Regions from separate parts of the Streptomyces sp. NPDC006283 genome, predicted to be linked through region 1. Evidence: riboswitches for the same ligand, from Rfam matches in the RefSeq annotation. Region 1 holds a riboswitch; each other region holds the start of a gene.
What was found. A riboswitch is a leader RNA that binds a small molecule or an ion and turns the genes downstream of it on or off. The one in region 1 is predicted to bind cyclic di-AMP.
Positions count from the first base shown of each region.

Region 2: another riboswitch for cyclic di-AMP. It lies ahead of ABZ070_RS22725 (M23 family metallopeptidase); the one in region 1 lies ahead of ABZ070_RS01650 (LysM peptidoglycan-binding domain-containing protein).
Region 3: another riboswitch for cyclic di-AMP. It lies ahead of ABZ070_RS17760 (C40 family peptidase); the one in region 1 lies ahead of ABZ070_RS01650 (LysM peptidoglycan-binding domain-containing protein).
Region 4: another riboswitch for cyclic di-AMP. It lies ahead of ABZ070_RS12675 (LysM peptidoglycan-binding domain-containing M23 family metallopeptidase); the one in region 1 lies ahead of ABZ070_RS01650 (LysM peptidoglycan-binding domain-containing protein).

Region 1 is NZ_JBEXRZ010000003.1:101,876-105,370, reverse strand. It holds gene ABZ070_RS01655 (hypothetical protein) at 190-744, shown strand; gene ABZ070_RS01650 (LysM peptidoglycan-binding domain-containing protein) at 849-1,643, opposite strand; cyclic di-AMP (ydaO/yuaA leader) riboswitch at 1,648-1,835, opposite strand; gene ABZ070_RS01645 (glutamate--cysteine ligase) at 2,200-3,495, opposite strand, start outside.
Region 2 is NZ_JBEXRZ010000116.1:188-3,682, forward strand. It holds gene ABZ070_RS22720 (PP2C family protein-serine/threonine phosphatase) at 108-1,259, shown strand; cyclic di-AMP (ydaO/yuaA leader) riboswitch at 1,488-1,644, shown strand; gene ABZ070_RS22725 (M23 family metallopeptidase) at 1,655-2,701, shown strand; gene ABZ070_RS22730 (aldo/keto reductase) at 2,864-3,495, shown strand, end outside.
Region 3 is NZ_JBEXRZ010000076.1:8,370-11,864, forward strand. It holds gene ABZ070_RS17755 (hypothetical protein) at 52-405, shown strand; gene ABZ070_RS17760 (C40 family peptidase) at 543-1,718, opposite strand; cyclic di-AMP (ydaO/yuaA leader) riboswitch at 1,720-1,883, opposite strand; gene pcrA (DNA helicase PcrA) at 2,124-3,495, shown strand, end outside.
Region 4 is NZ_JBEXRZ010000045.1:29,708-33,202, forward strand. It holds gene ABZ070_RS12660 (helix-turn-helix domain-containing protein) at 1-56, shown strand, start outside; gene ABZ070_RS12665 (DUF6126 family protein) at 75-239, shown strand; gene ABZ070_RS12670 (tyrosine-protein phosphatase) at 249-1,061, opposite strand; cyclic di-AMP (ydaO/yuaA leader) riboswitch at 1,735-1,894, shown strand; gene ABZ070_RS12675 (LysM peptidoglycan-binding domain-containing M23 family metallopeptidase) at 1,899-2,819, shown strand; gene ABZ070_RS12680 (SGNH/GDSL hydrolase family protein) at 3,056-3,495, shown strand, end outside.

The DNA of each region.
Region 1 (3,495 bases):
CCCCTGGAGTGTGACCTCGCGGCCGGGCGCGGACCGCGGTGCCGGCCGCGCGGCAGCGTTCGACCAGTGGCGGGGTGCCGGCGGATCCGGGCGTGTACTCAGACCGTCCGGTCCTCATACTCATCCCGTGCTCGCAGCCGGTCGGCCAACTGCCGGTCACACGGCGGACGATCGCTGTAGCCTCCGGCCATGACCACCGACACGGAGTGCCTGGTACTCACTCAGCAGCTGCGCCGCCGGGGGGCCGTGGTTCTCGCGGTGTTCGCCCTGGTGTGGGCCTGCGCGGCCGGTTCCGGGCTCGCATCGACGACTGTTTCCGTCGCCGTCGGCGGTGTGGGCGCCGCGCTGACCGTCGCGGCCGTTGTTGTTGCGTTCCGGGGCGCCGCGGGACCCGCGCGCCGCACGGTGCGGCTGCCGGAGAAGTGGAACCGCGGGGTCGGCCTCGTGAACGCCGTCGAGGTCGTCGCGATCTTCGCGGTGATCGCCGCTTCGAACGCGACGGGCCACGCCGAGCTGATCCCGCCGGGGATCTGCCTCGTGGTGGGTCTGCACTTCTTTCCGCTGGCGCGTCTCTTCGATCAGTGGCAGTACACGTGGACGGCCGTTCTGCTGACGGTCGTCGCGGTCGTCGGCACCGCGGTCGCCCTGGCCGGGTCGACGGATGAGAGCGTGCGTGTTGTGGTGGGGGCAGGGGCGGCCGTGGTGTTGTGGCTGTCCTCGTTCCATGTGGCCGTGCGGGGCTGAGCGCCGGGCACGGCCAAGGGCCGGAGACCGGGGCGCCGCCGGACGCCCCGGGCTCCGGCCCGGCGATGAGATGCTGCGGCCTGTCGGCCGTCGCAACGGTCCCGTCAGTAGGGGCCGTTCACGTTGTCGATGGAACCGTAGCGGTCGGCGGCGTAGTTGCACGCGGCCGTGATGTTGGCGACCGGGTCGTACAGGTCGTTGGCCGTGCCGGGGACGTGGTAGGCGTCGAAGGTCGGCTGGATGACCTGCAGCAGGCCCTTCGAGGGCGTGCCGTTGATGGCGTTGATGTCCCAGTTGTTGATGGCCTGCGGGTTGCCGGAGGACTCACGCATGATGTTGCGGTGAATTCCCTCGTAGCTTCCCGGAATGCCGTGCTGGGCCATGATGGCGAGCGATTCCTTGATCCAGCCGTCGAGGTTGTTCGCGTAGGTGGCGGGCTTGGCAGCCGGCGCGCTCTTCCGCTCCGAGCGGTCCGCGCGGTCGGTCGCGGCGGTCCGGTCGGCCTTCTTGGGCGCGGCCTTTTCCTTGGCCGGGGACTTTGCGCCGATCGTGAGCTCGAGACCGGGGTGAATCAGCGCCGGATCGTGGCCGATGGCCCTCCGGTTGTCGTTGAAGAGCTCCTTCCAGCCACCGCTCAGAGAATACTTGGCGGCGATCTTGGAAAGGGAGTCACCCGCGACCACGGAATAGGTGGTGACCTTGGACTTCTGGGCGGCGGCGGCCACGGTGGCCGGCGCGACGGTCTTCTCCGCGGCCGCGGGCAGCGCGGCCGGTGCCGCCTGAGCAGCGGTGGTGCCCATGAGCGGGAGGGCGAGTGCGGCGCCGCCCGTGCCCGCTGCGACGAATCCGCGGGTGAGTGAACGGGACTTGGGACGACGGTGCTTACCCTTTGCGGGCATGGCGGATTCCTCTCCGTCGCCTGCGAGGTGAGCTGTCGGGTTCGGGCTGGAGATGCCCGGTCGCATCTGTGGCGACTTCACCCCGAGCCGTTCCGGTATTCCGGATCGGCGGCTTACCTGGTTCCCCCGCTCCTGCCGTACGTGAGTGGGTGCGGTGTACCGGACGGCGGCAGGATTCGGCGGTCCATCCGGATTGACGGTGACGTTAAGCGAGAGGATCCCGGCGGAACAAGTCCCGAATTTCACATCACAAAGCGGACGTCTCTCCCTGATGGGTAATTCACGTTGTCAGTGCCGCGTCAAATGGCTCAAATTCCTTCTCGCGGAAGGGAACTGACCCGTACGGCGTTATCCGCACAGAGCGGACCAGGTGACCGACATCACGGGGGATCGGGGCAACCCCCGAGGTTCCCCCAAAACCCACAAACAGCTTCAACTAGCGAGAATGCATGGCAATTCGACTTACAGCGCAGCGCAGGAGAAAGTCTCCATACCAGACATAAATGCACATTGCCGGGCGGATCACTCCGCCCCCATACGGGCGAGCAAGGAGCACTCAGTCCACGGGCCAGGTGTGCGCCGGCGCGTTCAGATGCATGTAGTCGATGTACTGCTGCGTCATGAGCCGAAGCGCCTCATGGTGGTCGACGCGGCTCGTGGCGTCGATGTGGTGGTACATCTCCGCCTGCCAGACCGCGCCGTTGCGCCCGGTGACACAGCGCTGTTCGATGATCCCCAGCAGCGGCTCCCGCCACGCCGCGTCCATGCCGGAGAGCTCGAGACCGCGATGGGCCATGGGCAGCAGACGCCTCAGTACGAGCTCGGCCACCGGCACCTCGCCCATACCCGGCCAGTACAGGCCCGCGTCGATACCGTGCCGCGCCGCGGCGTGCAGATTGTCCTCGGCGGCCTGGAACGACATCCGGGACCAGATCGGCCGCTCCTCGTCGACCAGTGCGCGGGTCAGCCCGTAGTAGAAGGCGCCGTTCGCGAGGGTGTCGGCGACGGTCGGGCCGGCGGGGAGGACGCGGTTCTCGACCCGCAGGTGCGGTCTGCCATGGGAGACGGCATAGACGGGGCGGTTCCACCGGTAGATGGTGCCGTTGTGCAAAGTCAGCTCGGCCAGTTCCGGGGTGTCCCCGCCGTCGAGCTTCTCCCGCGGGTTCTCGTCGTCGCACAGGGGCAGCAGGGCGGGGAAGTAGCGGACGTTCTCCTCGAAGAGATCAAAGACGCTTGTGATCCACCGCTCGCCGAACCACACGCGCGGCCGCACCCCCTGCACCTTGATCTCCTCGGGACGGGTGTCGGTCGCCTGCTCGAACAGAGGGATCCGGGTCTCGCGCCACAGCTCCTTGCCGAAGAGGAACGGCGAATTCGCTGCCAGCGCGACCTGGATCCCGGCGATCGCCTGCGCGGCGTTCCAGTAGGCGGGGAACTCGCTCGGCGAGACCTGCAGGTGGAACTGCGTACTGGTGCAGGCGGCCTCGGGGGTGATCGTGTCGGCGTAGGTACGCAGCTTTTCCACCCCGTCCACGGCGATCCGCAGATCCTCGCCGCGGGCCGCGAAGACCTGCTCGTTGAGCAGCCGATAGCGCGGGTTCTCCGAAAGCGCGGCCTCGCCCACGTCCCGCTGCCGCAGGGTCGGCAGAATGCCGATCATGGCCAGATGGGCCCCGACGTCACGGGCCCGCTGCTCGGCGTGGTTCAGGGCGTCCCGGATCTCCTGCTCCCAGGCGTCGGGGCCGCCGGCGGTCAGTGTCCGCGGCGGGATGTTGATCTCCAGGTTGAACCGGCCCAGCTCGCTGTCCCACGCGGGGTCCGCGATGGCTTCGAGCACATCGGTGTTCTTCAT
Region 2 (3,495 bases), on a different contig from region 1:
TCGCCCGGTTGGACGACGGGGAGTCGCTGCACGGCGCGTCGGCACTCAGCCTGGGTAGGGCGCGGCAGTAGTCCGCGGCCGTCAGCGGACCCGGCAGGAGACCACCCTTGGGACAGGAGTTGCGAAACCAGGTCGGCTCCCGGAGGGCCCCGTGGCCCGTACGCGGGCTGCCGGCCCTGATGATCGCCGGCGGTGTCGTCTTCGACCTCCTGACCCCGGCCCAATTCACCGCGGTACCCCTCTTCGCCGCAGCCCCGCTCATCGCGGCGCCTGTCGTCAGCTGGGTCACGACGCTGCTGACCGGGATCGCGGCGGTGATCGCAGTGAGCGGCCTGCATGTCGTGAACCGGACGGCCGGGCAGATCACAGCGCTCACGGAGACGACCACGCTGCTGACTGTCGCCGCCCTCGCACTGCTCATCAATCGTGTCGTGCGGCGCAGCGGGGAGAAGCTCGCCTCGGCCCGGGTCATCGCGGAGACCGCGCAGCGGGCCGTGCTGCCCGAGCCGGTCGAGCGGATCGGCGGCCTGCGCATCGCCGCGCGGTACGAGGCGGCGCAGGCGGACGCGTTCATCGGTGGCGACCTCTTCGCCGTGCAGGACACCCCGCACGGGGTACGGCTCGTCGTCGGCGATGTGCGGGGCAAGGGGCTCGGCGCGGTCGGGACGGTGGCCGTGATCATCGGGGCGTTCCGTGAGGCGGCCGAGCAGGAGAGCTCCTTGCAGGGCGTGGCCCAGCGGCTGGAGCGGGCGCTTCGGCGGGAGGGCATCCGGCGGGAGGGGCTCGACCGGGTCGAGGGGTTCACTACCGCCGTGCTGGGCGAGATCCCGCGCGGCGGGGCCCTGGTACGGCTCGTGAACCGTGGCCATCCGGATCCGCTTGTGCTGCGTGCCGACGGTGGTGTCGACATGCTCGAGCCGTCGGAGGCGGCGCTGCCGCTGGGAATGGGGGAGTTGGGGACGTGGCCGGACCGGGCGGACGAGTATCCGCTGCCCGACGGGGCGACGCTGCTGCTCTACACGGACGGGGTGACGGAGGCGCGCGACGACCGGGGGGTCTTCTACGATCCCGTCGAGGGGCTCGGCGGGCGACTCTTCTCCGGGCCGGACGAGCTTCTGGACGCACTGATCGACGATGTCCGCCGGCACACGGGCGGAGGGTCGAACGACGACATGGCGCTGCTGGCGGTCGGCCGGCCCGCGGCGGGCCGGCCGGAGCGGCGCCGAACGGTGGCAGCGGTTCCGGCAGACCCGTCCTGATTGCGGTGCGTAGTCGTGACGCACCCCTCCGCATAACAAGTAACGCACCATCAGAAACATGAGCACGTCTGACGTTTGATCAAGTCGCCCGGTTCCGGCCGCTTCTGTCCGGTTAAGTCCCGGCCGAAGCCGTTAACGATCACCGGGAACAGCTTGGATTCCGGCCCCGGGGTCTATTAACGTTCGATAACGCAGCGCGGTCGTCCCAGCCGTCGTAAGTGGCGGCACCGTGCGCACGCGCCGAATCCCGCAAGGGAGCCGGGGAACCACCAATTGGGGTGAATCGGGCACCTTTTGCCGCTCCGTCGAGCGGTCGAGGTACTCGTAGGAGACCTTCCTGCTCCGAACCCGTCAGCTAACCCGGTAGGCGACAAGGAAGGAAGGAGAACGCCTTCGTGGCGTCCAACATGCCTGCCCCCGAGGCCCGCTTCGCGTCCGAACGCTTCGGCGACGACGCACCCGAGCGGACCTGGGAGGAGTGGAATCCCACCGAGGACTCCATCCGCCCGGTGCGCGGCCGGCACCGCGTCATCAAGCAGCGCGGCGGGCTCGCCCGCAGCTCCACGGTGCTCGGAGTCGGCGTGATCGCCGCTGTCGGTGCGGGCGGCATAGCCACCGCGCAGGACAAGCCCGCGGTCTCCATATCTCTGCCCGACGCCATCACGGACAAACTCCCCGACGCCAAGTCCCTTCCCGGCGTCGGCTCCCTGATCTCGGACGACTCCGCGGACTCCGCCGCGCAGGCGAACACGGCCCCGCTCACCGCCGCGACGACCGTCGCCGACGGCGGCGGAAGCTCCGCTCAGGGGGCGGGCGCGGGCGAGGCACTGCGCGCCCGCATCCTCCAGCAGGCCGAGCAGCAGCAGGCGGAGGTGGACGCCGAGGCGAAGGCGGCCGCGGAGACGCTCGCCGCCGAACAGGCCGCGGCCGCTGCCGAGAAGCAGCAGAGCGCGGCGGAAGCCAAGGCCGCAGAGGAGAAGCGCAAGGCCGAGGAGGCCGCGCGGGCCAAGGCGGAGGCAGAGCGTCTCGCCGAGCTCGCCAAGAGCTTCGCCCTCCCCACCTCCTCGTACACGCTCACCTCCACGTACGGCGAGTCCGGTTCGATGTGGTCCTCCGGGCAGCACACCGGCCTCGACTTCGCCGCCCCGACGGGAACCCCGGTCAAGGCCGTGCATGGCGGCACGGTCAAGTCCGCGGGCTGGTCCGGCTCCTACGGCTACCGCATCGTGCTCGAGCTCGACGACGGCACCGAGATCCTGTACGCCCACCTGTCGTCGATGACGGCGAGTGCCGGCCAGAAGGTGACGACCGGCGAAACCATCGGACGCGTCGGTGCCACGGGCAATGTCACCGGGCCGCACCTGCATCTCGAGGTGCACACCGCGGGCGGCTCCGGCATCGACCCCATGGCCTGGCTGCGTGGCAAGGGCCTCACGGTCTGACCTCTGCCCGGTACGGGACCACCGCGGCGCCTCGGCACCACTGAGGGAGGCAGCCGGCGATTCCTGTGCCGGGCACACCCATGTCCCCGGCAGCCCGGGCGCACACCCCCCGACGCCCGGGTTGCCGGAATACGCCGTAGAGGCCGAGTGGTTGATCGACGCATGACCTCTCTGCGTACCCTCGGCTCCTCCGACCTCAGCGTCTTTCCGCTCGCCCTCGGCGGCAACGTCTTCGGCTGGACGGCCGACGAGACGCGGACCTTCGCCGTGCTCGACGCGTACACCTCCGCGGGCGGCAACTTCGTCGACACCGCCGACAGCTACTCGGCGTGGGTGCCCGGAAACGAGGGCGGCGAGTCGGAGACGCTCATCGGGAAGTGGCTCGCCGCCCGCGGCAACCGCTCAGAAGTCGTCGTCGCCACCAAGGTCGGCGCCCACCCCCGTCACAAGGGCCTCTCGGCCACCACGATCAAGGCTGCGGCTGAGGAGTCGCTGGCCCGGCTGGGGACCGACTACATCGACCTCTACTACACCCACTTCGATGATCCGTCCGTCCCCGTCGAGGAGATCGTCACCGCCCTCGACCACCTGGTGAAGGAAGGCAAGGTCCGCGCGATCGCCGCCTCCAACCTCAGCGCCGAGCGGCTCCAGGCCTCCCTGGACTTCTCCGAACGCGAGGGTCTCGCCCGCTACACGGCGCTGCAGCCGCACTACAACCTGGTCTCCCGCCACACCTACGAGGGCGAACTGCAGGACACCGCCGCCCGCGCCGGACTCGCCGCCGTCCCCTACTA
Region 3 (3,495 bases), on a different contig from region 1:
CCTGCCCACCTGCTCGACGGGCAGTGGTAAGGCGGCGGTTAGAGTCCGGCCATGGACGTACTCATCAATGTCTTCGTGGCACTGCACATCATCGGCATCGCCTCCCTGCTGGGCGGGTTCCTGACCCAGATGAAGGCGATGCGCGACGGCACGGCCCGCTTCAACGCGCCGATGCTGCACGGCGCGCTGACCATGCTGGTCACGGGTGTGGCGTTGGTGGGTCTGAACCAGGCGGACGACCAGAGCGTGAACAACCTCAAGATCGGCATCAAACTGGCGGTCCTGGTCGTGATCCTCGGCCTGGTGTACGTGAAGCGGGACGAGGAGAGGGTCGACAAGGCGCTGTTCGGCGCGGTCGGCGGTCTGACCGTGGTCAACATCTTCATCGCCACGCTCTGGACCTGAGCGACGGTCCCCTCCGGGCCTGAGGGGCGGCCCGGACCCGACCTGAATGGCGGTGCGGGCTGACGCGGCGGACATGCCGATGCCCGGGCGGCCGAGCCGCCCGGGCATCCGTTCGTCGTGTCGCCTGCCGGCGCCCGTCAGGCGGGGCGGACGCTGCCGTAGATCGGCATGTAGTAGATCGACTCCTCGCGGACGTTCGCGCCCGGCTTGGGGGCGTGGATCATCTTGCCGTCGCCGATGTATATGCCCACGTGGCTGATGTCGTCGTAGAAGAAGACCAGGTCGCCGGGGAGCAGATCGGCCGTCTCCACACGGGAGCCCACCTTCACCTGGTCCCAGGTGGTGCGCGGCAGGTCCACGCCGGCGGCCTTCCAGGCGGCCTGGGTGAGGCCGGAGCAGTCGAACGAGCTGGGTCCCGTGGCGCCCCAGACGTACGGCTTGCCGATCTGGTTGCGGGCGAAGGCGAGGACCTTGTCGGCCTTCGCCGCGTACGTGCCGCCGTCCGTGCCGGTGCCGGTGCCGGTCCCGGTGCCCGTGCCGGTGTCCCCGCCCGGGGTGGTCTCGCGCTCCTGCCGCTGCCGTTCCGCCTCCGCTTCGGCGCGTGCCGCCGCCTCGGCCTTCGCCTTCGCCTCGGCCTTGCGGCGCGCCTCCTCTTCCTTCTTCCGCTCGATCGCGGCGAGCCGTGCCTTCTCCTCGGCCGTCAGCTTCGACAGCAGCGTGCGTGCCTCGGCGAGTTTGGTTTGCACGGTCTGCTTGCTGGTGCGCAGGGACTCCTGGGAGTCGGTGAGGGACTCGAGGCTCTTCGTCGCCTCCGCGCGCTGCTTGGCAGCCGCCGCCCGCTCGGTCTCGTACTCGGTGACGGCCCTGCGCTGTTGGTCCGTCATGCGATCCATCAGCTGCGTCTGGTCGAAGTACGCCTGCGGGCTGTCCGCGAACATCAGCGCGGCGGTGGGGGTGACGGCGCCTGTGCGGTACTGGGCGGCCGCGTAGTTGCCGAGGGCGCGGCGGGACTCGTTCAGCTTCTCGGTGCGCTTGGCCGCGTCGTCGAGCAGCTGGTCCACCTCGGCGCGCTTCTCCGCCGTGGCTTCCTTGGCCTTGTTGAACTCCTGGGTGGCGCTGCCCGCCTGCCGGTACAGGTCGTCGACCTTCTTCTGCACCTCTTCGATGCTGGGCTTCGGGTCGGAGGGCGCGGCGGTGGCGCTCTGTGTGGAGAGCAGCGTCACACCGGCGAGTGCTGCCGTCGTGAACCCGACGGCGGGGGAGGACTTTGCGGTTCGGCTGCGGGGCTTGCGATGCGACGCCAAGGCCGGCATCTCCTTCTTCCGTGGACCGCCTACCGGGTTAGCTGTCGGGTTCGGGCGGAACGGAAGACGCCCTACGGACCGAGTGGTGCGCGGTCCGATTCACCCCGGTTGTGCATGGTGGGTCCCCGGTTCCGAACTCCTGTGACGGGAGCCCGGATTCGGCGCAGGCCGCCCGTTCGGCGTGGTTCGCCAGGGGGGTACGGGCCGCCTGGTCGAGCACGCTAGCCAACTCGTGTGTGCGCTGTGAAGGTTGATGTTCGATATGTCCGATACATTTTCGTGACCTTTTTCCGCGGGCGGCTCATCGGCCGGGCCGCTGTGGCGCGACGGATGCGTCCCGTCACATACCGTGTCCCGCCCGTGTCCCCGATGCGGCCACGGGCTGTCGGTCCGGCCGCCTAGACTCGTTAAGCGATGAGCAGCCTCTTTGACGACAGCTTCCTGGCGGACCTCCAGCCCGACGGGGACGAGCAACCGCCGCCGCCCGAGGAATCGGCTCCGGAGCAGCTTCCGGACGATCTCTTCCAGGGCGCGTTCGACGTGCCCCCGGCCCGCGACGGGTACTACCGCGACGGCGCCCCGCGCCCTGTCGTGGACCCCGCCGCCCTGCTCGAGGGACTGAACGAACAGCAGCGTGCGGCCGTCGTGCACACAGGGTCACCGCTGCTCATCGTGGCCGGCGCCGGTTCCGGCAAGACCCGGGTCCTCACCCATCGCATCGCGCATCTGCTGGGCACGCGGCATGTCCACCCCGGCCAGATACTGGCGATCACCTTCACCAACAAGGCCGCCGGCGAGATGAAGGAGCGCGTCGAGCAGCTGGTCGGCCCGCGCGCCAATGCGATGTGGGTCATGACCTTCCACAGCGCCTGCGTCCGGATTCTGCGCCGCGAGTCGAAGAAGCTGGGCTTCACGTCGTCGTTCTCGATCTACGACGCGGCGGACTCCAAGCGGCTGATGTCGCTGGTCTGCCGTGATCTGGATCTCGACCCGAAGAAGTTCCCGCCGAAGTCCTTCAGCGCCAAGATCTCGAACCTGAAGAACGAGCTGATCGACGAGGAGACCTTCGCCGACCAGGCCCAGGACGGATTCGAGAAGACGCTTGCAGAGGCGTACCGGATGTACCAGGCGCGGCTGCGCGAGGCCAACGCCCTGGACTTCGACGACATCATCATGACCACCGTCCACCTGCTCCAGGCGTTCCCGGATGTCGCCGAGCACTACCAGCGGAGGTTCCGGCACGTCCTCGTCGACGAGTACCAGGACACCAACCACGCTCAGTACACGCTCGTGCGCGAGCTGGTCGGCAAGGGGTACGAGGACCTGGCCCCGGCCGAGCTGTGCGTCGTCGGTGACGCCGACCAGTCGATCTACGCCTTCCGCGGCGCGACCATCCGCAACATCCTCCAGTTCGAGGAGGACTATCCGGACGCGACGACGATCCTGCTGGAGCAGAACTACCGCTCCACCCAGACGATCCTCTCCGCCGCCAACGCCGTCATCGAGCGCAACGAGTCCCGCCGCCCCAAGAACCTGTGGACCAACGCGGGCGCCGGCGCCCAGATCACCGGCTACGTCGCGGACACCGAGCACGACGAGGCGCAGTTCGTCGCCGACGAGATCGACCGGCTCACGGACGCGGGCGAGGCGAAGGCCGGCGACGTCGCCGTCTTCTACCGGACGAACGCCCAGTCGCGTGTCTTCGAAGAGATCTTCATCCGCGTCGGTCTGCCCTACAAGGTCGTCGGCGGAGTGCGCTTCTACGAGCGCAAGGAGGTCCGCGACG
Region 4 (3,495 bases), on a different contig from region 1:
TGTTCGTGCACACGCTGCTGCAGAGTCCGGAACTGCACCCCACCTCTGACCGGTAAGGAAGGCGAACGAACAACATGTCCCACGACCCACTGGACCGACGCGCCACGGGCGGCGAGAGCTCCAACGAGGAGCGGTTCCCCCGAGGACTGGTGATCCGGCTCTTCCTCTATCTGATCGCGGGCCACGTCATCGCCGGATTCCTCTACCTGCTGTTCCTGGTGGGCGGCCAGAGCCAGTGATCCGGTGCCTCAGCCCTCTTCGAGAAGTCGTGTGCGCAGCCGCTCGCGGGTCTGGGGGGAGAGCTTGAGGCCCTCGGTGAGGTACCGCTCCGGTGTGCCCCAGTTCTCCTCGATCGCGTCGAAGGCCGCGGCCAGGTACTCGGCGCGGGCGTCGAAGAGCGGGCTGAGCAGCTCCAAGACCTCGGGGGACATTCCGGCGGGGGAGCTGTCGGTGCGCCGGACCTTGTAGCGGCGGTGCGGGTCGTTGGACTTGAGGTAGTCGGCCTCGATCGCGTCCCGCTCCACGCCGACGGCCAGCAGTGACACGGCGATCGACAGCCCGGCGCGGTCCTTGCCGGCGGCGCAGTGCATCAAGGCCGGGACGCTGTCCTCGGCCAGGGCGTGCAGCACCTGGCTGTGCTCGGCCGTCCGCTCCTTGATGATCATGCGGTACGAGGCGATCATCCGCCCGGCGCCCTTGCCGTCGTCGAGGATGGCCTTGAGCTGATCGAGGTTGCCGTCCCGGACCATCTTCCAGAACTCGGCACCGTCGGCCGGGTCGCTCAGCGGCAGATTCACATTGCGCACACCGGGCAGCTCGACGTCCGGGCCCTCCAGCCGCTGGTCGGCGGCGTTGCGGAAGTCGAAGATCGTGTGGAGTCCCAGGGTCGTGAGGAACGCCGCGTCGCTCGCCGTCGCGTGCGCCAGGTGTCCGCTGCGGAACAGTCGGCCGTGCCGCACCCGCCGCCCGTCCACGGTCGGCAGTCCGCCCACGTCCCGGAAGTTGCGGACGCCGGTCAGCTCCGGCTCGGTCGAGGGGGCCTGCGGCAGCTGCTGCGTCACGAGGACTCCTTCAGGTACTGCCGTCGGCGCTGGTCGCCGACGATGGCGCGGCTCCGACCATACGACACCCGTTCATGAGGCACTCATCTCGGCCATGAACCAATGGTGTTGACGGCCGCAGGCAGATTTCCCCGGGGGCGTGACCCCGGCGGTCCGCACGGGGGGTGATGTGCGGGCTTGCGCGGCTCTGTGAAGGGATGCCCCGGCATCGGCGGGGCGAAATGACGCATCTGCATCGAATGAGTGCATTTCGGTCAGCGGTGCAGGGAAGTGACCTCGGCCTTCCCGTCGTCGTGGCCGGCGTCACATTCTCGTTCCTTTTGTGGGGGGTGGGAGGTGGGGGCGTGAGCGCGTTGCGGCAAGTGCGGGATTAGGTGGCTAAATGCATGTTCTGTCCGAATTGATTGTTTCGGCATAACGTGCCCCGTAAGCAGGGGAGATGGGCCGTGCTCCGTGAGCAGCGTCATATCTGTGACGTTCTGTGGCCGCGTCCGGCGCGTGAATTCCCTTCTCGGCAAGGGAATTGATACCCCGTTGCCCACGGAGGGTGACCGGGAAATCCCTGTTGATATCGGCCTCGTCATTGATCGGGGAAAATCGTGGCTTGTCCGGGACTGCCCGACTCGCCTACGGTCACGCTCAATCCGGACGGACCGCCTCATCCTGCCGCCGACCGGAATTCGAACCCATCCACGTGTGGCAGGAGCGGGGGACCCAGGTAGTACGCCGATTCCGGTCAATTCGGACGGCTTGGGGTGAAGTCGTGCACGTTCACGACCGGGCATCTCCAGCCCGAACCCGACAGCTCACCTCGCAGGCGCCGGAGAGGAAAGCGCCATGCCCGCAAAGGGTAAGCACCGCCGTCCCAAGACCAACCCGATCACCCGTGGCTTCGTCGTCGCCGGTACGGGTGGCGCCGCCATCGCGCTGCCCCTGTTCGGCGCCACCTCGGCCAATGCCGCACCCGCGGCGGCTCCGGCCGCCGCTCCGGAGAAGACCGCCGCCGCGGCCCCCGCCGCCGTCGAGGCCGCAGCCCTTCAGGGCGCCGGCAAGGCCCCGAAGACGTACACCGTCGTTGCCGGCGACTACCTGTCGAAGATCGCCGAGGAGCAGAACGTCCGCGGCGGCTGGAAGCAGCTCTTCAACGACAACCGCCGGGCCATAGGCGCCGACCCCGCGCTGATCCACCCGGGTCTCGAGCTGACGATCGGCGCCAAGTCCAAGGTCAAGAACGACCCCGAGCCCCGCTCCGAGTCGCAGACCCGTCCCTCGCGTGACGACTCGCGGCCCGCCGCGCCGCAGGCCGAGGCTCCCGCCAAGGAGGCTCCCGCGAAGGAGGCCTCCGCCCCGGCGTCCGGCTTCTCCGCCCCGGTCGACGCGGGCGTCACCACGCAGTACCGCGCCTCCGGCGCCATGTGGTCCAGCGGTTACCACACCGGTGTCGACTTCGCCGCCTCCTCCGGCACCCCCGTGAAGGCCGTCGGTGCGGGCACTGTCGTCTCCGCCGGCTGGAGCGGCGCGTACGGCAATGAGGTCGTCATCCAGCACACGGACGGCACCTACTCCCAGTACGCCCACCTCTCCTCGCTGGGCGTCTCCAGCGGTCAGTCCGTATCCGGTGGTCAGCAGATCGGCCTCTCCGGATCCACGGGCAACTCCTCCGGCCCGCACCTGCACTTCGAGATCCGTACCGGCCCGAGCTACGGTTCCGACATCGACCCGCTGGCCTACCTCCGGGAGCACGGCGTCTCCCTCTGACCCCTCCGACCCGTCCGATCGCCCTGGGCCCCAGGTGATCTGACATGGCGTTCGCCTGCGGTGCTGCAAGCACCGGCCGGCGGTCCACGTCGGCAAGCCCCTGCCACGCACAACGCGGAGCGGGGGCTTCCGCGTATTCCGGATTGGCCGAATCTTGACCGGTGGCAAAGATCACCCCGCGTCAACCCCTCCTTACGGTCGCGTAGGTCACATCCGTAAAGGAAAGATGTGCTCCCGTGGCAGACGATTCGAGAACAGAGATCAGTAACGCATTCGGGTCGTACGCGGCGATCGGTGACAGCTTCACCGAGGGCGTGGGGGACCCGGGGCCCGACGGGAGATACGTCGGCTGGGCGGACCGTTTCGCGGTTCTGCTCGCCGACCGCAGGCCGGAACACACCTTCAGGTACGCCAACCTCGCCGTACGCGGGCGTCTCCTCGACCAGATCGTCGAGGAGCAGGTGCCGAGGGCCAAAGAACTCGCGCCCGACCTGGTGACCTTCTGCGCCGGCGGCAACGACATCATCAGGCCCGGCTCCGACCCGGACGCCGTCGCCGAGCGCTTCGAACGGGCCGTCGCCGACCTCGCGCGCTCGGTGGGCACCGTCATGGTGACCACCGGCTTCGACACCCGCGACGTGCCGGTTCTGCGTCACCTGCGCGGCAGGATCGCCAC